One region of the Brevibacterium sp. FAM 27836 genome, then DNA from elsewhere that is predicted to be linked to it. Evidence: predicted binding sites of a transcription regulator. Region 1 holds the regulator's gene; the other holds the start of a gene.
The links. Region 1 encodes LexA, which represses DNA repair genes until DNA is damaged. Its sites were predicted from a motif close to TCGAACANNTGTTCGA; they were not measured.
Positions count from the first base shown of each region.

Region 1 (10,252 bases):
GTGAACAGTCCTTTGATCGCGATGGTCTCGTCATCGCCGGGGATGGTGACCGAGACCCCGGCCATCGCCATCGCCGTCGAGACCAGCCCGGTGATGATGAACAGACCGAGGAAGAGGGTGAAGGGCTCCGGCAGCTTGTTGCCGACGTTCTCGACCCAGTCCAGCAGTCGCTGCCCGATGCCGACCTTGCCCTGTGTCGTCGTTGACATGGATGCTCTCTTTCTTGCGGTGGTCAGAGTCCTCAGGCGATCAGGCGAAGTAGTTCTCGACGTCGATGGCTCCCCCGTCTCGAGCGAACTCTTCGGCGACTTCGGCGGCCAGGGCATCGTCGACGAGGAAGTCCAGGGCCGTACACGCCAGTCCATAGGCCGCGTCGCTCGCTGCTGACTCTGCGGCCGGGGTCTTCGCGGCTTCGGCGAATTCACGGGTGTGCAGGGCCACCTCGGCGTCGGCGGTCTTGATGAGCGGGTGAATGCCGGGGATCCGGTAGGAGACGTTGCCGAAGTCTGTGGATGCGGCGATCGACTCGTCGAGGACACCGCGGGGAAGCGGAGACCGCCCGCGGGCCTGTTCGTGCTCTGCCCAACGTCGGGTCAGCGCCGAGTTCGCGCGCACGGGCAGCGACGGCGGGTGTTCGTCCCAGGCGACGTCGACTCCGGTGCCGGTCATCAGTGCAGCACCCTGCGCGGCGTCTTCGACCCGGTCCGAGAGCTCCTTGAGCGTTTCTGGGAACTTCGACCGGACGTAGCACTGGACCGTGGCGGCCTCGGTGATGATCGACGGTCGGGTGCCGCCGTCGGTGATCACGGCGTGCAGGCGCGAGATCGGGGGCATCTGCTGCCGCAGCAGGCCGAGTCCCTGGTAGAAGAGGTTCGCCGCGTCGAGGGCGTTGCGGCCCATGAACGGCTGCGCCGAGGCGTGGGCTGCGATGCCGGAGTAGGTGACGGTGAGCAGTCGCCGTCCCAACCACACCTGGTCGGCGCAGTCGTAACCGTAGCCGTGGACCATGATCGCCGCATCGAGACCGTCGAAGGCACCGGCCCGGGCCATGACCTCCTTGCCCGAGTGCCCCTCTTCTGCCGGGGTGCCCAGCAGCACGACGGTGCCCGGCACAGCCTCGGGATCCTTCTCATACAGTGCGTGGAGTGCGAGGAAGGCGCCGACTCCCGCGGTGGCGATGATGTTGTGTCCGCAGGCGTGTCCGATCTCGGGCAGGGCGTCGTATTCGGCGAGGATCGCAATGGTCCGACCCTGCCCGGAACCGGTCGTGGCCCGCAGCGTCGTCTCGACCCCGTACAGTCCCGTCTCGACGTCGATGCCGTGCTTGTCCAGTACCGAGGCGATTGCGGCGACGGATTCGAATTCGACGAAGGCGGTCTCGGCCAGCGTATGGATCGTGTGGAGCAGGTCCTTCAGCTCGCTCTGTGCGGCCTCGAGGCCTGCGGCGATTCCGGTGCGGCTCGTCTCCGGGGCACCGGCGAAGTCCGAGTCCCAGTCGGCGGCCGCTTCGGCCCGAATCCGGGTCTGGTGGGCCATCTGGTCGAGGTAGCTCTCGTCCGGTGCGGTCGGGTGATTGAGATCACGGATTCCACTCATGGCTGTAAGCATAGGTGTCTTGCCGTTGTGGCACACCCGATTCCGTCATTTCCGATCCCGTCATGTCCGAATCCGCCGAGGCGGCACCGCATGATCCGGTGTCCGTCGGGGTCTCGTCGATGCCGGGGTTCGGTGAGTCTCAGGCTTCGATGATGCGGATGGCGAGGGAGTCGATCTTCGCGACGAGCTCCTCATCGGCGGCGACGGTCTCCTGGAACCGGCGCACCTCTTCCTGCGGCACCTCGGATTCGACGCCGAGGGTGATGCCGAGCTCCGGTCCTGCGAAGTGGACGGAGTTGCTGCCGGGGCTGACGCCCAGCCGAGCCAGCCACGGAAACGACTCGGCGATGGCACGCAGACGCCGGGCCACCTCGGCGTCGGCCCAGGACGGGGTCCAGGGCTGGGACTGGACGAAGGCGAACATGGACGGCCGGCGCAGCAGGAACGAGGGCTCGGCTCCCGGGTCGAGGACGACGAGCTGGGATTCGGCCTCGATCGCACCGAGCACGAGCCGTTCGGATTCGATCGGCACGGGACGCGCATCCGGGTGCCAGGCGGTCAGCGGCGGAATGCCGGAGAAGCCGGGCGTGCACTCGCGTCCGTCCTCGGCCTGAAGACGGACCATCGCCATCTCCGAAGAGTTGTCGGCCATGAGCCCGTTCTCTCCGACCTCCTGGTCGACGACCATCGGCACGATCGGGGCGTAGAGCCGGGCCCCGGACAGTGCCGTGACGACCTGCTGGTGTGCGGCGGGTTCCAGGGGCGTTTGTGCGACCTGGTTCAACGCTTCCAGCAGTGCGGTGTCGGCCAGTCCGGAGTCCCCGGAGAACGGGTTGGGTTTGAGCTCCCGCCCGGCCCAGGCCTGTCCGGCCGAGTCCGTGGGCTGATGGGAGTCCTCTGGACCGTGCGAGTGTGTGCTCACCGGCTCACCGTCCTGCGACGTCGAGGGCCTCTTCCAGAGTGAACTTGCCGGCGTAGAGTGCCTTTCCCACGATCGCCGAGTCGACGCCGAAGGGCACGAGCTCACGCAGGGCACGCAGATCGTCGAGGCTGGAGACACCGCCGGAGGCGACGATCGGGGTCTCGGTCTTCTCGGCCAGGGACTTGAGCAGTTCGACGTTGGGGCCCTGCAGGGTGCCGTCCTTGCGGACATCGGTGACGACGTAGCGAGAGCAGCCGGCCGCTTCGAGGGTCTCCAGAACTTCGTAGAGGTCTCCGCCGTCCTGCGTCCAGCCGCGGGCGGCCAGCGTCGTGCCGCGGACGTCGAGTCCGATGGCGACCTGGTCGCCGAAGCGGGAGATCATCTCAGCCGTCCACTCCGGGTTCTCCAGTGCCGCGGTGCCGATGTTCACGCGTTCGGCGCCGGTGTCGAGTGCGCGCTCGAGGCTTTCGGTGTCGCGGATTCCGCCGGAGAGTTCGACCTTGATCCCCACGGCCTTGACGACCTGGTTGAGCAGGTCCGAGTTCGAACCGCGGCCGAAGGCGGCATCGAGGTCGACGAGGTGGATCCACTCGGCTCCCCTGCTCTCGAAGTCCTGAGCCGCGTCGATGGGTGAACCGTAGTCGGTTTCGGTGCCGGCTTCACCCTGGACGAGCCGGACGGCTTTGCCGTCGGCGACGTCGACTGCGGGAAGGAGGACGAGCTTGTTCGGGGTCTCTGTCATTGTGACCTTTCTGCGAAGGGTGCCAGGGGTTTCGGGCAATGCTAGTCGGTGCGCTCGGTCAGGAACTGAGCGGGGCTCTACGAGAACGTGCCGATCCAGTTGCGCAGCAGCTGCGCTCCCGCTTCGGCGGATTTCTCCGGATGGAATTGGGCCGCCCAGGTGGTGTCGTCTTCGACGGCGGCGATGAAGTCGCTGCCGTGTCGGGCCGTGGTCACCTTGGTGTCGGGAGGCGGCTGGGTCGCGGCATAGGAGTGGACGAAGTAGAAGCGCTCCTCGCGGATGCCGGCGAACATCTGCGAGTCCTCCGGCGCGGAGACCTGCGACCAGCCCATGTGAGGAACGACCGGGGCCTTGAGGCCGGTGACGGCTCCCGGCCACAGGCCGATGCCGTCGGTCTGCACGCCGTGTTCCTCGCCTCGGGCGAAGAACACCTGCAGGCCCACGCAGATGCCCAGCAGCGGACGGCCCTGTGCATGGCGGGTCCGGATGAGTTCGCCTCCCCCGACGTTCTGCAGTCCCGTCATGACGGCGGAGAAGGCACCGACGCCGGGGACGAGGAGACCATCGGAGTCGTTGATGACGTCGTGGTCGGCCGTCAGTGTCACCTCGGCGCCGGCGGCAGCGGCCGCGCGCACAGCGGAGCGGACGTTTCCGGCGCCGTAGTCGAGGACCGCGACCGTCGTCATCGCTTTGCGCCCTTGCTCAGCACCGACCAGATCCGCCACAGGGAGAATCCGAGGACGATGGCACCGAAGACGGCGACGACCCAGGCGACGGTGTTGCCGCCGAGGCCCAATGCGACGCCGAAGGCAGCGACGAGACCGGCGAGGACCGCGGCGACGATCCACAGCAGCGCGGTGCGGGCCACCGCGGCACGTCCCGGCGTCATGGTGGCGGCGCTGGCCTGCAGCTTCGTCATCGAACTCGTCGGGATATTGCCGTCGACGTCTTCGGCGGCGACGGTTTCGAGCAGGAGACCTTCGAGCACATCGGGCAGGTTCTTCAGAGCCAGCCCGGCGGGAACATCGGATTCGCGGTTGCCGTGACGGTAATGTCCGGCATCGATCTGCTCTTCACTGCGGACGAGGAGGAGGACCTCATGTTTGCCCGCGAGCTTCGAGATCGCGGCAGCCGCCTCGTTGCCGGCCTGCACATCGGTGTCGGCGAGGACGATTCCGGTGAACTCCCCGATCGGAACGATGGTGCCGTGGATGTTCGACAGCACGCAGGCTGCGGCCAGCTGCTGGGCGACCCCGAAGGGGGTCACGAGAACGGTCGTGCTCACAGGACTCCCTTGGTGCTGGGAACGGAATTGCTGCGGGGGTCTTCTTCCACGGCTTCGCGCAGGGCACGGGCGAAGGCCTTGAACTGGGCTTCGACGATGTGGTGCGGATCGCGACCGCGCACGAGGTCGAGGTGGACGGTCAGTCCGCCGTGGAAGGCGATGGATTCGAGCGAGTGGGAGGTCATCGAACCGGTGAAGTGACCGCCGATGAGGTGGTACTGCTGACCGTCGGGTTCGCCTGCGTGGACGAAGTAGGGGCGACCGGAGACGTCGACGACACACTGGGCCAGGGCTTCGTCGAGTGGAACCGCGGCGAAGCCGTAGCGACGGATGCCGATCTTGTCGCCGAGGGCTTCACGCAGAGTCTGGCCGAGCACGATCGACGTGTCTTCGACGGTGTGGTGGACATCGATATGGGTGTCGCCGGTGGCAGTCACGTCGAGGTCGATCATCGAGTGCTTCGCCAGGGCGGTGAGCATATGGTCGAAGAACGGCACGCTGGTCGAGATGTTCGAGGTGCCGGTGCCGTCGAGGTCGACGGACACGGACACCGTGGACTCGGAGGTGGTGCGTGAGTTCTGGGCCTGCCTCATGGTGTGCCTTTCGTCGGGGCGGAGGATGACGGAGCTGAGCCGGAGGGAGCCGCGCTGGGAGCCGTTGAGCTGGGCGGAGACGTCGGTCGTTCGGCGAGGATGTCCGGGGACTCGGCGAGGATCTCATCGATGGCGCGAAGGAACGCGTCGGTCTCATCCTCGGTGCCGGCGTTGACGCGGGCGTGGCCGGCGATGCCGATGTCGCGGATGAGCACGCCGCGGTCGAGCAGCTCCTGCCACAGTCGTGCCGGTGAGGAGATGTTGCCGAAGAGCACGAAGTTCGAATCGCTGTCGTGGACGGTGAAGCCGACTTCAGCGAGATGCTCCGACATGCGGTTGCGGGAGTCGATGAGCCGGTCGACGTTGCCGAGCAGCACGTCGGCGTGTTCGAGGGCGGTGCAGGCAAGGACCTGTGTGACCTCGGACAGGTGGTAGGGCAGACGGACAAGGCGGAGGGTGTCGATGAGTTCGGGGGCGGCGATGGCATAGCCCAAGCGCAGCCCGGCACAGGCGAAGGCCTTGCTCATGGTGCGGGACACGACGAGGCGCGGACGGCCGTCGAGCAGGGTCATCGCCGAGGATGCGGCCGGGCGGGAGAATTCCGCGTAGGCCTCATCGACGATGACGATGCCCGAACAGTTCTCGTAGGCGGCGTCGATGACGTCGAGGCCGATCGAGGTGCCTGTCGGGTTGTTCGGGGTGCAGAGGAAGACGATATCGGGGTCGACCCGTGCGACCTCGGCGGCGACGGTCTCAGCGTCGAGGGTGAAGTCGTCCCTGCGGTCGACGTGCCTCCATTCGGCTCCGGTCCCGGTCGTGATGAGCGGATGCATGGAGTAGGACGGGGTGAAGCCGAGGACGGTGCGGCCCGGGCCGCCGAAGGCCTGGACGATGTGGCTGAGGACTTCGTTCGAACCGTTGGCTGCCCAGATCATGCCGGGTTCGAGTGCGACTGTGTCTCCTGCGCGTTCGTTGACACCGTTGAGATAGGTGACGAGGTGTTCGCGCAGCGCAGTGAATTCCCGGTCCGGGTAGCGGTTGAGCCCGGAGAAGTGATTGTTGACGGCGGCACGCATGCTGTCGACGACGACGTCCGGGAGCGGATAGGCGTTCTCATTGACGTTGAGCTGGACCGGCACGTCGAGGTGCGGAGCCCCGTAGGGCTTGAGCCCGACGAGGTCGGCACGCACTGGCAAAGATTCGATGTTTCCCACGCGATCAGTCTACCGAGAGACTCCCACCGCTCCGGCGGCGGGTCGAGCCTCGAGATCCGACATCGGAGCTCCGGCCCGATGCGGCCGAAAGCAGCTCCCCGGCGACCTCGCACGTTGCCACGCTGCGCGGCTGCCGGTCTCACCCGGCCGGCCCTCAGCGGACGGGGACGTCGAGGGTCTGGCCAGGGTGGACGGTCGGAGTCGTCAGATGGTTGATGTCGACGATATCGGCCACGACATCGCGGGTATCGCGATCAAGTCCGAGGCTCGAGGCCACGGTCCACAGCGACTCGCCTTCACCGACGACGACCGCGTCGGCTTCGATGCCGATGCTCTCGGATTCCGGTTCGGCGACCGCTGCGGCCGAGAACGACTGGGTGGCGAGGAGGAGCGCTCCGCCGATGACGACGAGAGCAATGAGCAGGGTCCGGAGAAGGCGAACCGCCTGGCGTCCACGAGTGGTCAGGCGCAGCCCGGTGTTCTGTGCAGACATCGCATTACCTCTTTCATTCGTACGATTCCACCAGCAATCGGTAGAACGTCTGTTCTATTCAACATGCCAATCGAACAAATGTCCAGTCCAACTCGAACATCTATGCGACAATGAGAGGGAACCAGCGTTGTTGATTGATCTGTCAGAACCATCTCAGCCGGCACTGACACGAGAATCTTCGAAGCGGAGATCACGGCGTCCAGCGGCAGGGAATAGAACGAAGGGGAACGAGCAATGGTTCAGAACAAACGAGGCAGAGGCCGGCCTCGCAACGAAGATGTTGCCAGTGAGATCGCTGCCGCTCGCAGCGATGACGACGAGATTCAGATCCCTGAGGGTTCGACCGGCGAAGACGACTTCCGCCTCACCCCACGTCAGCGTCTCGTGCTCGAAACCATCGAACGCGCTGTCGTGACCAACGGCTACCCGCCGAGCATGCGCGAGATCGGCAAGGCCGCCGGACTCGCTTCGCTCTCGAGCGTGGCCCACCAGCTCTCCCAGCTCGAACGTCTCGGTTATGTCCGCCGCGATCCGAAGCGCCCGCGCGCCATCGAGGTCGTCAATCCGTTCGAAGAGGAAGAGGCGGAGCGGGCGAAGTTCGAAGAGCTTGCCAACAACACCGTGCAGGTGCCGGTCGTCGGACGGATCGCCGCCGGTGGCCCGATCCTCGCCGAACAGGAAGTCGATGACATCTTCTCGCTGCCGACGCAGGTCGTCGGCTCCGGTGAGATGTTCCTGCTCAAGGTCGTCGGCGATTCGATGATCGAAGCCGCCATCTGCCACGACGACTGGGTGGTCGTGCGCAAGCAGCACACCGCGGACAACGGCCAGATCGTTGCGGCGCTGCTCGACGGCGAGGCGACCGTGAAGACGCTCAAGCGCAAGGCGGGTGAGCAGTGGCTGATGCCGCAGAACGAGAACTATGAGCCGATCGACGGCACCTACGCCCAGATCATGGGGCTCGTCGTCGCTGTCATCCGCCGCCTCTGAGCACACTGCCGGCGGCCCCGGCACTCAACGCTCGAACACAGAACGCCTGCGACCGGATCGGTCGCAGGCGTTCTGCCATTCAGGCGGAGCGATCGGTCGTCGAGGCGCAGTGCCTAGTCATTCCGTTTCGGACTCGGCGAGGCGGGCCAGGCTCGTGCGCACGAGCTGAGCGTTCGTCGTCGGCCACATCCGCGGCATCGAGTTGACGAGGAAGCCGGAGTACCGGGCCGAACGCAGCCGCGAATCGAGCACGGCCACCACTCCCCTGTCCTTGGTCGAGCGGATGAGCCGACCCGCTCCCTGTGCCAGACGCAGCGCGGCATGTGTGGCGGAGACGGCCATGAAGCCGTTGACACCCCGCTGATCGGCATCCCGCGCGCGGGCCTGCATGAGCGGGTCGTCGGGGCGCGGGAACGGCAGCCGGTCGATGATGACCAGCCGGTTCGTCCGGCCCGGCACGTCGACTCCCTGCCAGAGTGACATGGTGCCGAACAGGCAGGTCTGGTCATCGGCGGTGAATTGGGAGACGAGTGCGGGCAGGCCGTCATCTCCTTGGAGCAGGATCGGAAAATCGAATTTCTCCCGCAGGTGTTCGGCTGCGGCATTGGCCGCCGCCCGAGAGGAGAACAGTCCCAGTGCCCCGCCGTTCGAGGCTCTGACGAGCTCTTCGAGTTCGGTGAGCGCTTCGTCGCTCAGGCCGCTGCGTCCGGGTTTGGGCAGGTGGGAGGCGACGTAGAGGATGCCCTGTCTGCCGTAGTCGAAGGGCGAGCCGACGTCGAGGCTGTCCCATTTCGGGGCGTCGGGGCCGAAGAGTCCCAAGGATGCGGCGACCGCGTCGAAGTTCCCGCCCAAGGACAGAGTCGCCGAGGTGGCCACGACGGTGGACTCTTCGAAGATGCCCGAGCGCATGGTCCCGGCCACACTCAGGGGTGCGACGACGAGGTTCGTCGTCTCCTTCTCCCGGAATGTCGACCGCGAGAGCCAGATGACGTCGTTCTTGCCCGGATCGCAGAAGCGTTCGGCGAGTTCGAAGATCTCCTGACACCGGGCCTTGGCCATCTGCCGGCCGGCATCGGCGTCTTCGGTCTTGCCTCCGATGTCGTTGATGATCTGTCGGGCGGAGTCGCGGATCTGCGTCAATGCCAGCCCGAGGGCTTCGCTCATATGGAGGATGAGTCCTTCGGGCACCGAGGACTGTGCGCGTTCGAGTGCCGCCGCAGCGGAGTCGAGAAGGGAGACGACCCCGTCCTGGACGGTGGTGTGTTTGCGCACCGAACTCGTCGCGGCCGAGAGCATGCTCGTGTTGATCTGCCCGGACAGGGCGTTGGTCACCCGGTCCTTGAGCTCGTGGGCCTCGTCGATGATGATGACATCGTGTTCGGGCAGCACGTTCGATTCGCCGAAGGCGTCGATGGCCAGCAGCGCATGGTTGGTCACGACGATGTCCGCCTCGGCGGCCTTGTTCCGGGCGATCTCAGCGAAGCATTCGGTGAACAGGGGGCAGTTCGATCCGAGGCAGTCGAAGGCGTTGACGGACACCTGCGACCAGGCGCGGTCGCTGACACCGGGCATGAGGTCATCACGGTCACCGGTGTCTGTGGTCTTCTCCCAGGTGCGGATCCTCTGGATCTCCTCGCCCAGGCCGGAGCGTTCGGCCGGTTTGCGTCCCGCCTCGGCGTCAGCACCGAGGTCGAAGAGCATTCCTTCGCCTTCGTCGGGGTACCCGCCGGAGAGCTTGTGCTTGCATACATAGTTCCGTCGGCCCTTGAGCAGAGCGGCCCTCGGCAGCGGGTCGAGGTCCTTCTTCACGGCTTTGAACAGACGCGGCAGGTCACGGTGGATGATCTGCGTCTGCAGCGCCAGGGTCGCTGTCGATACGACGACCTTCCCGCCGGTGCGATTGACGTATTCGGCCGCCGGCACGAGGTAGGCCAGGGACTTGCCCGTGCCGGTGCCGGCCTGCACGAGCAGGTGGATGCCTTTGTCGACCGCCGAGGCGACCGCTTGAGCCATATCCTGCTGACCCTGCCTGGGCGATCCGCCGATGGCCCCAACGGCGGATTCGAGGAGGTCGTCGACAGCCTTCACTCGTCGATGACCAGGTCCGGACGCTGGAACTCACGCAGCTCGTCGACGATTTCGGCCGGCACCTTCACCTGCAGGCTCGTGCCTTCGGACCCGTGGGATTCGTGTTCGACGGTGCCCAGGGCGTAGATCTTCGACACGAGGTCGCCGCGTTCATAGGGGACGAGCAGCGTCATGTCGATGTCCGGGGCGGGAAGCCGACTCTCGATGGCCTCGACGAGGGCGTCGATGCCTTCCCTCGTCACGGCCGAGACGAACTGCGCCTTCGGATATTCCGCGCGCAGACCGGTGATCACGGCCTCCTCGGCGAGATCGGACTTGTTGAACACGAG
Region 1 is NZ_CP195711.1:3,409,896-3,420,147, reverse strand. Features, by position in the region: gene ACSE4D_RS15345 (AbgT family transporter) at 1-209, opposite strand, end outside; gene ACSE4D_RS15340 (M20 family metallopeptidase) at 250-1,596, opposite strand; gene ACSE4D_RS15335 (SseB family protein) at 1,736-2,518, opposite strand; gene priA (bifunctional 1-(5-phosphoribosyl)-5-((5-phosphoribosylamino)methylideneamino)imidazole-4-carboxamide isomerase/phosphoribosylanthranilate isomerase PriA) at 2,523-3,260, opposite strand; gene hisH (imidazole glycerol phosphate synthase subunit HisH) at 3,338-3,946, opposite strand; gene ACSE4D_RS15320 (hypothetical protein) at 3,943-4,545, opposite strand; gene hisB (imidazoleglycerol-phosphate dehydratase HisB) at 4,542-5,138, opposite strand; gene ACSE4D_RS15310 (histidinol-phosphate transaminase) at 5,135-6,352, opposite strand; gene ACSE4D_RS15305 (LysM peptidoglycan-binding domain-containing protein) at 6,507-6,845, opposite strand; gene lexA (transcriptional repressor LexA) at 7,080-7,835, shown strand; gene ACSE4D_RS15295 (ATP-dependent DNA helicase) at 7,953-9,923, opposite strand; gene hflX (GTPase HflX) at 9,920-10,252, opposite strand, start outside.

Region 2 (10,252 bases), 1.3 Mb from region 1:
CTGTCGTCAAACCCGTTCTCGACTTCATGCAGTCGATGCCGGCTCTGGCCTACCTGGTCCCGGCCATCCTCATGTTCAGCATCGGCCAGACGCCGGGTGCAGTGGCGACGATCATCTTCGCTCTGCCTCCAGGAGTGCGACTGACGGAACTCGCGATCCGTCAGGTCAACACCGAAGTCGTCGAGGCCGGTCAGGCCTTCGGGGCCAGCTCGGGTCACATTCTTTCGAAGATCCAGATCCCGCTGGCGATGCCGACCATCATGGCGGGTGTCAACCAGGTCATCATGCTGGCCCTGTCGATGGTCGTCCTCGCCGGTATGGTCGGCGCAGGCGGCCTCGGTGGTGCTGTCGTCGGCGGCATTCAGAACGTCGATGTGCCACTGGCCGTCGAAGCCGGTCTGGCCGTCGTGGTCATCGCAATCTTCCTCGATCGCGTCACAGCTGCTCTGGGCAGGAAGACCCCGATCGAGCGAGCTCGCAAGGCCGCGGCCGCCTAATCTTCAACTAACCGAAACGACTACCAAAGGAGAGTCATATGAAAACGTCAGTTCTGACCAAGTTGGGCGGCATCCTCGCCGCCAGCGCGCTTGTCCTCTCGGCATGCGGCGCGTCCAACTCCGGTGGCGAGCCCGCCGGCGGCGGTGACGATGAGACCAATGCCGGCGGACAGGACTGGTCCTCGTGCAAGCCCGGTGAGGGTTCGAAGGACGTCGCCGACACCGAGGACGACGAGAAGAAGGTCTCTCTCGGCATCTTCAGCGGCTGGGACGAGTCGTACGCCACCATCTACCTCTTGAAGAACATTCTCGAGGAAGACGGCTATGAAGTCGACACCAAGGAGCTCGATGCCGGTCCGATGTTCACCGGTGTGGCCAAGGGCGACATCGACTTCTTCACCGACGGCTGGCTGCCGCTGACTCACGAGAGCTACCTCGAACAGTACGGCGACGATCTCGTCGACCACGGCTGCTGGTACGACAATGCGAAGCTGACCATCGCCGTCAACGAGGATTCCCCGGCCAAGTCCATCGGCGATCTCAAGGACATGGGTGACGAGTACAACAACATCCTGTACGGGATCGACGCCGGTGCCGGTCTGACGAAGACCACGAAGGAGAAGGCGATCCCGGAGTACGGGCTCGACAACCTCGACTTCAAGATCTCTTCGACCCCGGCGATGCTCGCGCAGCTGAAGAAGTCGACCGATGCCGATGAGAACATTGCAGTGACTCTGTGGCGTCCGCACTGGGCCTATGACGCCTTCCCGGTCCGCGACCTCGAAGACCCCAAGGGTGCCATGGGCGATGCCGAGCGCATCTTCAGCTTCTCAGGCAAGGAAGCTGCAGATGAGCATCCTTACGTCTCGCAGCTGCTGCAGAACCTCGTTCTCGACGATGACCACCTGGCCAGCCTCGAGAACCTCATGTTCTCCGATGAGCACTACGGAGGCGACGATCATGAGAAGGCTGTCGCTGAATGGCTGAAGGACAACCCGGACTTCGTCGATCAGTTGAAGAAGGGCGAACTCGCCAAGTGATTGCCTGATGACGTTGGCCCGGTCGAGTCTTCGACCGGGCCTTTGTCATAGGCTGGCTGTGGTCTGAGAGACTCGGCCGACCGGAGGACACCAGATGACGAACAGTTCGGCGATCATCGACACCTTCGTCGGTCCCCTCGCTGTGACCGGCGACGGCCGGTCTGTCGTCGGTCTCGAGTGGCTCACCCGCACCGAGGCGACCGTGCCCACCCCCGAACCCGACGATCGACTCCTCGCCGAGGCGGTCGCCCAGCTGCGTGCGTACTTTCACGGCCGTCGGACCGATTTCGATCTGCCCGTCGACTTCGGTGAGGTCTCCGACGTCGCTCGCACGGTGCTCACAACACTGGCCCAGGACGTGCCGGCGGGGGCCACCGTGACCTACGGGCAGCTCGCCGAGGCCAGTGGGACCGGAATCCCCGCGCGTGCCGTCGGCGGCATCATGGGACTGAATCCGATCCCGATCATCGTGCCCTGCCACCGAGTCGTCGCGGGAAGCGGACTCGGCGGCTATTCGGGCGGACTGCCCGGGCACGAACTCGACACGAAACGTCGCCTGCTCGAATTCGAGGATGCGCTGCCGCAGCCGCTGTTCTGACGCGGACCGCACTCACCGGCTGAGCTTCACCCCTCGAACAGCGACTGCCCGACGTATCCTCCCTCCTCGGCTCCGGGCGGGATCGCCCACACCGTCGACCCGATCGGCGTCGTCCATTCGTTGAGCAGATCCACCTCGGCGAGTCGGCGCTGGATCGGCAGGAACTGACGCTCGATGTCGGCTTGGAAGGACGCGAACAGCAGCCCCGAATCCTCTCCGGCACCGGTTTCGTAGTTGAACGTGCGCCGGTGGATCTGCACTTCGGGTCCCAGCCCGTCACGGGCCCGAGCCACATGCGAGGCCTTCGAGATCTTCGTCAGCCCACGCTTGTCGACGGCGGCGAAGTCCGGAACGTCGAACTCGTCGGTTCCCGACAGCGGGGCCCCGGTGTCCAAGGTCCGTCCCGTCGAGAACTCCCGAGCCGGACGGTCGGCCTTGTCCCACGTGTCGAGGTTCATAGCGATGTCGCGCAGCACCAGCGTCGTGCCTCCACGCAGCCATCCGGGCAGGTGCGCGCCGAGGTCGGCCGGAGGCTCTCCCCGTGCCGAGAACACCGGTTCGGTCGTATCGGTTCCGGCACCCCAGATGATCCGCGCGAAGTCCTCGGACCCCGGGCCGGGGTTCGCCGTGCCGTCGAGCTGACCGAAGAGGTTGCGCTGCGTCGTCCCCTCCCCCGCGCTGCCGTAGGCGCGACGGAACCCGTCCCTCTGCCACGTCACCTCTGCAAACGATCGCGAATCCTTGAACAGCATGCGCCGGGCATGGGCCAAGGTCAGCGGGTCGTCGCCGCAGATCTGCAGGAGCAGGTCACCCTTGCAGCGATTCGGGTCGAGGCGATCGATGCCGAACTTCTCCAAGGGCTTCAGCCAGTCCGGGACGTGCTCCTTGCCCGCCAGCGCGACGAGCCCGGGACCGAACCCGAAGGTCACCGTCAGACGGGCCGGATCGGCAGCCAGTTCGGCTTCGGAATCGGCCAGCGGGGCCGTGCCCTGGGTGAGTGCGGCCGCATCCGCGGTGAGCAGACGCAGCCAGCGGACCGCCTCGGCGGCGGTGATCTCCGGTCGCATCGTGAACGCAAGGAAATGCGCATACGCCTGCGGCGGGGTTTCGATGCCGGATTGGTGAGTGCCGTAGAACGGTTCGACCTGTGCCCCGTTCGCTCCGTCCAGGTCTCGCCGAGGCGATCCTCCGCTGTCGTCGGCCGCCGACGACCCAAGACCGGTCCGGCCGAGCCCGAATCCCGCGGTTGCGCCGAGGAGACCGGCACTGCCGGCGGCGGCCGCCGAGGTGATGAGACCTCGGCGGCTGAACCCGGAGGGAGACTGCTCAGTGGTCACCGTGGTCTCCATGATCGGAGTCCTCGTGGTCTCCGTGGTCGCCGTGGTCGCCGTGGTCTCCGTGGTCGCCGTGGTCTCCATGATCGCCGTGGTCGTCGCCGGATTCGGCGCCCTCGGCTTCCCCGGGGGCGTAGTTCTCCTCGGCCCCGGAGTACTCCTTCGCCACTGCTGTGACCTCAATGCTCTGATGATCGGCGGTGACAAGGTCGAGAGTGATCTCCTCGCCGGGTCGGATCGCCTTCTTCAAGCCCATGATCATGATGTGATCGCCGCCGGGTTCGAGGCTGAGGCTCTCCCCGGCCGGAATGTCGAAGCCGCCTTCCTTCTCCTGCATCGACATTCCGCCGGAGCCGTCCTCAGAGGTTTCGTGGAGTTCGACCATCTTTGCGTCCGGGTACTTCGCCTCGATGAGGTTGATGTCGTGATCGGTGTTGTTGCGGACTTCGCCGAAGACCGCGGTCATTCCGTCCTCAGCGGCCTTGACCCAGGCGTCGTCGAGGCTGAGCGCATCGGCGTCGACCTGCGAGGAGGCGGGGCTGTTCGACGCCGAGTCGCTCGCTTCAGGCTGCGAGGAATCGGCGGCCTGGCTGCCGGACTGGCCGCAGCCGGAGAGGCCGATGACGACGGCGATGGGCAGGGCCATAGCCAGGGTGATGTTCTTTCGCATGATGTCTGCACTTTCGTGTTTCGGTGCAGTCGAATACCGCCGCGTACGGGCCGCTGCGTGCACGGTCCGATCGGGGCACCGCTGACGCGCTCGAGCTCGCGGCTGCACGTCCGATTGAGTGTGCGGCCGCTCGTGCAATCGAGTGCGCTGCTGGTCGTGCAGGTGCGGCGAACCGCGGCAGAATCGGGGCGCATCGGTGCCGGGTTGCGGCAGTTCCGGTTCGCAGCGGTGTTGGTTCGCGGGTGTCTTCGACTGCCACCATTCGGTGGGTTGGTGTGACGGCGGTTTTCGCCGTCGCAGTGAGGTGTCAGACGAGGGCAGGAGGGCCGCGGCGATAGTTCGGTCCGACCACGGCCGAAGCGATCGGCTGCGGCAGCCGGAACGCAACGAGCACGGACCGGTAGGGATGGTCGGCCAGAATGCCGGCCGCCTCGGCGAGGGCCCGCAGTGCACCGGCGACCGGACCCAGAGCCAGCTGCAGAATGGTGAGGACGATGTCCTCACCGTGTTTGAGGATCACGGCGGTGATGAGAACCGCGGCGATGTGGGCAAGGATCATCCCGGGCGAAGTGCCGCCGTGCGCATGAGAAGCGGCCGCGGCGGCCGATCCGAGGTCGAGGGTGCCCGGGGCAGGGACGATGTGTCCCGCATGAGCACTCATCGCGGCTCCGGCGGATCCCTCCCCCGCCGAGGCGGGAGGTGCGCCCGCATGGGCTCCGGAGTGTGCGTTCACCGACCAGCTCATCGTCAGGTGCATGAGCACCTGTCCGAGGCCGAGGAGAGCGGTGAGAGTGAGATACCCGAGGCGTCGGCCGGCGAGGATCATCGCCGCCCAGAGCACCAGGACGAACACGACGCCGGTGCCCAGGAGCGAGGCGCTGCCGCCGGCACCGAGGTGCATGAGCAGGGCCAGCAGGGTCGTGATGAGGGCAGCGAAGAGCGCGCGAACGGACTTCGTCCATCCGGTCATGGCTCCTCCTCTGATGCAGCCCCGAGTTCGCCTCTCTGCACCGACATGCGTGTGCCATCGGTGCCTGGACGAAGGTGGAATTCCCAACCCATTCACACATTCTACTCAAAGTAGAAACTTGCGGGCGGCGGGAGCCTCGAATCGGCACCACGGCTCTTCTTCGCAGCGCTGTGACCTCGGATGGCGCTTCATCGACCCCGTGAACATGGGCGCGACGAAAGCTACATCCGCAGCCAGGTGTCGGCGGTCTTCTTGATCATGGCTCCGGCCGACTCGGCGGCATCGGTCCAGGTGACGAGTTCGCCGTGAGGATCGGTGGTGGAATCGGAGAGGACGATGACATCGAAGTTGCACACGAGCGCGGCCATCGCCGAGGCGTACACCGCACCGGGAGCATCGGCATCGGCATCAGCATCGGCGGGAGCATCGGCATCGGTATCGGCGCTGGCGCTGGCGCTGGCGCTGGCGCTGGGAGCTTCCGCGGTGTCGTCGGCGCCGGCGATGATGATCCGGTCGACGGCCATATCGTGCAGACCGGCCGCGAGATCGTCGACACCTTCGAAGACATCGGGACCATTCGAGCGGAGCACCAGATCCTCCTCGTCGGGGACGAAGATGCTCACCTCCTCGTCCGGAGTGTCGGCGAGGCCCTCCTTCGTGGAGGCGAAGATGAGTACACCGCCCACGGCTCGGGTGCGAGTGACGATGTCGCCGAGGGTCTCCATGGCGTCATCACTGGGATAGCTGGCGTCGTCGGTGTCGATGAGGAGCAGGGCATCCATACCCCCAATCGTGCCACGTCCGGGTGACGCATTCGAAGCCGGGACCGGACTGCCGAGTTCGCGACTGCGAAAGCCGCGGCGTGGCGGCAGGGATCTCGGCGGCGGGCCGACGGCGGGTGGGCCGGCGAGTCGAACAGGTGCACTCGGCTGGCCCGGCGGCCGGCACTGCCACCCGCACAGCGGCTGGCAGTACGGCTCGCACAGCGGCCGAGCGGGCGGTAGCCGTGCCGATCACCACAGACAGCGAGCGGGCGATGGCCCCATCGATCACCACTGACAGCAGGCTCAAATTTATAACACAAACTTACCTGCCGTTATCGCCGAACATCTGCGAACATCAGAAGATTGTTCGAAATATTTTTCGATTCTCTATGGCGTTCTCTGAGCGATGAGAGTACACTGGACTTCAACAACAACGATGTTGGTGAACGGAAATCATCCCCATGACCCTCACTCCCGAACGCAGCTCCGATCATTCCGATCGGAATGCCGACAACTCCCCTCAGACCAGCGGTCACCCCCTGCTGGCCGACGAAGAGTGGGCAGATCTCAGTCGCTTCGCTCCGGAAGTCACCTCCGCCATCACCCAGCTGATGAGCCTCAAGGATGAGCTGCGCACCTTCGATCGCCCCATGGGACCGGATCAGGCCATCATGCTCGCCGACGGAGTCGAGGCGATCACACGCATCAATGAAGCGCTGTCGACGCTTGCGCTTTCCGTCTGCGAACGTGTCGGCACCCCCAGTGACTTCGGCGCCAAATCGACGAAATCGCTCATCGAGAATCGGTTCAACCTCACCGGCGCAGAGGCCAATCGCCGGACCGAGATGGCCAAGAACCTCGGCGGACGCGTCGACATGGCCGGACAGGCACTGCCGCCGCTCTACCCTCTCGTCGCGGATGCGCTCCATGCCGGCACCATCTCCGCCGCCCAGGCATCCGTCATCGAAGACTGCATGCGGAAGCTGCCCAACTGGGTCAGCCAAGAGATCCGCACCGATGTCGAGTCGCGCCTGGTCCGCAACGCGCCCAAGGTCCGCCTCAAGGACCTGCGGGAGATCTTCGGCAAGCTCATGGGATACATCGACCCGGACGGCGAGGAGCCGAAAGACTCGACTGACCGCGCTGCGTACTGCATGTCGATGCGCGCCAAGGCCAATGGCGACTGGGAGGTGCGGGGACTGCTCGATCCCGTCACCGGCGGCACCCTCAACGGGCTGCTGACCTCTCGGATTCAGTCCGCCGGTGAAGGCGACAAGACTGCCATCGATGCTCCTGACACTGACGGGGCTGACTCGGCGGCCGGTATCGCAGGTGCTTCGTGTGCTGCCGATGGGCATCTGGCATCCGACACCGAAGGCTTTGAACCCGAGGGAACAGCTGCTCCGCTTCCCGATGAAGAGCTGCTCGAGATCGTCGACGCGGTGCTCTCCGGCGAGCGGTATGACGCCAAGCGCGTACCGGAGCCCAACCTCGCTGCAGTTCGCTCGGCCGGAAATCCGTCCGATACCCCAGGCGTCGGTGTCCGCGAGAACGGCGAGATCGTCGACGTCAGTGCCGAGCAGCCCTCAGCACGGGAATGGATCTATGAGCGATTCGCCGGTTTGGTCTCTACGATCGACAAGCAGCGTACGACCGCGGGAGCGCCGTATGCCCTCGTCGTCACCGCCAAGGCCGAGGATCTGGCCAGCGGCAAGGGGCACGGCACCACAGGCGCTGACAACCCCATTCCCATCGAAGAACTCATGGCTGACGGCCTCAACGGCTCGGTGTTCTTCCATCTCATGAGCGACAAGGCCAAGACCATGCAGGTGGCAACCGAGCAGCGCTTCGCCAATCGGAAACAGCTGTCAGTGATCACCGCTCGCGATCGAGGGTGTACCTTCCCAGGCTGTGACGCTCCTCCCGGTTGGTGCGACGCCAACCATGTGGTGCCCTGGGCACGCGGCGGCAAGACCAAGGTCAACAATCTCGCACTGCTCTGCAGCTATCATCACCACCTGCTCGATCGCTCCGATTGGGACACCTTGATGCTCCTCGACGGACGGCCGGCGTACATTCCGCCCGCCGCAAAAGACCCCTCTCGCACGCCGATCCTCCACGCCCGCTTCATCGCAGACGACATCGTCGACTCTCTGTTCGACGAATAGCTCCCCCAGCTTGCAGGAGACGACTGTGCCCATTTTCCGGGCAGAGCCGAGTACGGCCGTGTTCCCGGCATGGTCTCGCCCAGCCGCCGTCCGAGATCGGTTTGGTCCAGCCGCTGTGCGAGGACGATCGCTTCCAGCAGCCATCAGGGCTCAGCCGAGTTCAACCGCCCATCTGCGAGCCTCGGATGTTCATATCGTCATCGAGCAGCAGAAGGTCCGCCGGCATCCCGATCGCCAGCAGGTTGTTTGCATCGGCACCGCCCACTGCTCGCAGAGGAACGAGGCTCGCGGCCTGCACAGCGTCGAACGGGCTGAGACCCACCTCGGCGACGGCCCGCTGCACGGCCTCGTCCATCGTCAACGTGGACCCTGCGATGGCACCGGGAGAGCCGTCCGAGGTGACCAGGCGAGCTACCGAATCCGTGACCTCGACGGGGAGCGAACCGAGGTGATAATTTCCATCGCGCAGACCGGTTGCCGCCATGGCATCGGTGATGAGCGCGAGGCGCCCGGGCACGAGTTCGTGGAGCATGCGTGCGACCGGAGCCACGACGTGGACACCGTCATTGATGAGTTCGACGGTGACATGCTCGGCCTCGGCCGCGGCAAGAACCGGCCCCGGAGCACGGTGGTGGATGCCCGGCATCGCATTGAACGCGTGAGTGAGGATACTCGCCCCGGCGTCGAACGCCGCAGCGGCCAATTCGAAGTCAGCGGCCGTGTGCCCGATGGCCACACGCACCCCGGCCGCGGTGAACCGGTTGATCGCGTCGAGGGCACCGGGCAGCTCGGGGGCGATGGTGACCTGCGCAAGCGTTCCAGCGGCCGCCTCAAGGAGCGCCTCGACCGCCTCAGGAGTCGGCGACGTGAGCACCTCGGGTGCATGCGCACCCTTGAAATCCGGGGACAGGAAGGGACCTTCGGCATGCAGGCCCGTGACCATGGCCCGATCGCGGACGATCCCGGCCCCGGCACGCAGAGACCGGCACAGCCCGTCGATCGTGTCCGAGACGAATGACAGGGCGAGCCTGCCGGTGCCGTGATCACGATGCACGTCGAGGATCGCGTCGATCGCGTCGGCTCCGTCCTCAGCGCTTGCTCCGTCCTCGGCGCTTGCTTCGTCCTCAGCGCCTGCTCCGTCCTCGGCGCTCGCTCCGCCGGCACCGTGGCAGTGGATATCGACGAACGCGGGAGCCACGAATCCGCCGGCCGCGTCGATGACGTCACCGCTGGCCGAGGCGGCCCTGTCCTTCCAGCCGTCCCCGCGGCCCCGTGCAGTGACCGATCCCTGCGCGATCGCGATCCACGTGTCCGCGGTCTCCTCGGCGAACGTCGCCCGATCGCCGTCGAGGATGCACGCATTGTGGATGACCGCCTCGGCGGGGATCTGCTCGGTCTGTGTCATCGAGGTCCTTCCATCGCTCTGCTCTCGCTCACCCCAGGGTGCGGACCCGGTTCGCGTCGATGCCGAGCACATGCGTGTCGAGGAATGCCAGCACCGTGCGGTACCAGACCTCGGCATTGCCGCGGCCGAGGATCCAGTGCCCCTCATCCGGGTAGTACAGGAATCGGTGCTGTGTGTCGCCGTCGGCGTTGAGCGGAGTCTTCGACTGCGTGAGCAGGTCGAGCCACAGCTCCTGTCCCTGCCCGATCGGCACCCGGTAGTCCTTGTCGCCGTGGATGACGAGCATGGGCACTTCGATCTGATCGGCGAAGAGGTGTGGCGAGTATTCCGCCGACTGTTCGCGCATCGCCTCGTCCCACGAGGAGTTGTCCGTCGTCCGCCCCATCGACGTGGTGTTCCACAGGGAGGCGTGGGTGACGATGCACTTGAACGTGCTTCCCGTGTGTCCGGCGACCCAGTTGGCCATGTAGCCGCCGTAGGAACCTCCGGCCAACGCGACATGTTCGGCGTCGATGTCCGCCCGCGCCCCGGCCGTCTCGGTGAGCGTCATGATGTCGGTGAACGGGGTCCCACCCAGCTGCTGCTGACCGCGATCGATCATCGCCTGACCGTACCCGGTCGAGATCGCCGGATCCGGCAGCAGCACCGCATAGCCGGCAGCGGCGAAGGGCGCAGGGTTCCACCGGTATGTCCATGCGTTCCACGACCCCCACGGGCCGCCGTGGGCGAACACGACGAGCGGGTGCGGCCCCTCGCCCTCCGGCAGAACCAGCCACGCGCGGATCGGGGTGCCGTCCTCGGCCGTG
Region 2 is NZ_CP195711.1:2,069,583-2,079,834, reverse strand. Features, by position in the region: gene ACSE4D_RS09385 (ABC transporter permease) at 1-497, shown strand, start outside; gene ACSE4D_RS09380 (glycine betaine ABC transporter substrate-binding protein) at 536-1,537, shown strand; gene ACSE4D_RS09375 (methylated-DNA--[protein]-cysteine S-methyltransferase) at 1,632-2,135, shown strand; gene ACSE4D_RS09370 (Dyp-type peroxidase) at 2,162-3,484, opposite strand; gene ACSE4D_RS09365 (copper chaperone PCu(A)C) at 3,462-4,139, opposite strand; gene ACSE4D_RS09360 (hypothetical protein) at 4,447-5,109, opposite strand; gene ACSE4D_RS09355 (hypothetical protein) at 5,331-5,891, opposite strand; gene ACSE4D_RS09350 (HNH endonuclease signature motif containing protein) at 6,335-8,041, shown strand; gene ACSE4D_RS09345 (N-acetylglucosamine-6-phosphate deacetylase) at 8,202-9,446, opposite strand; gene ACSE4D_RS09340 (S9 family peptidase) at 9,475-10,252, opposite strand, start outside.
Region 2: the regulator LexA is predicted to act here: its motif matches at 6,241-6,256, upstream of ACSE4D_RS09350 (HNH endonuclease signature motif containing protein).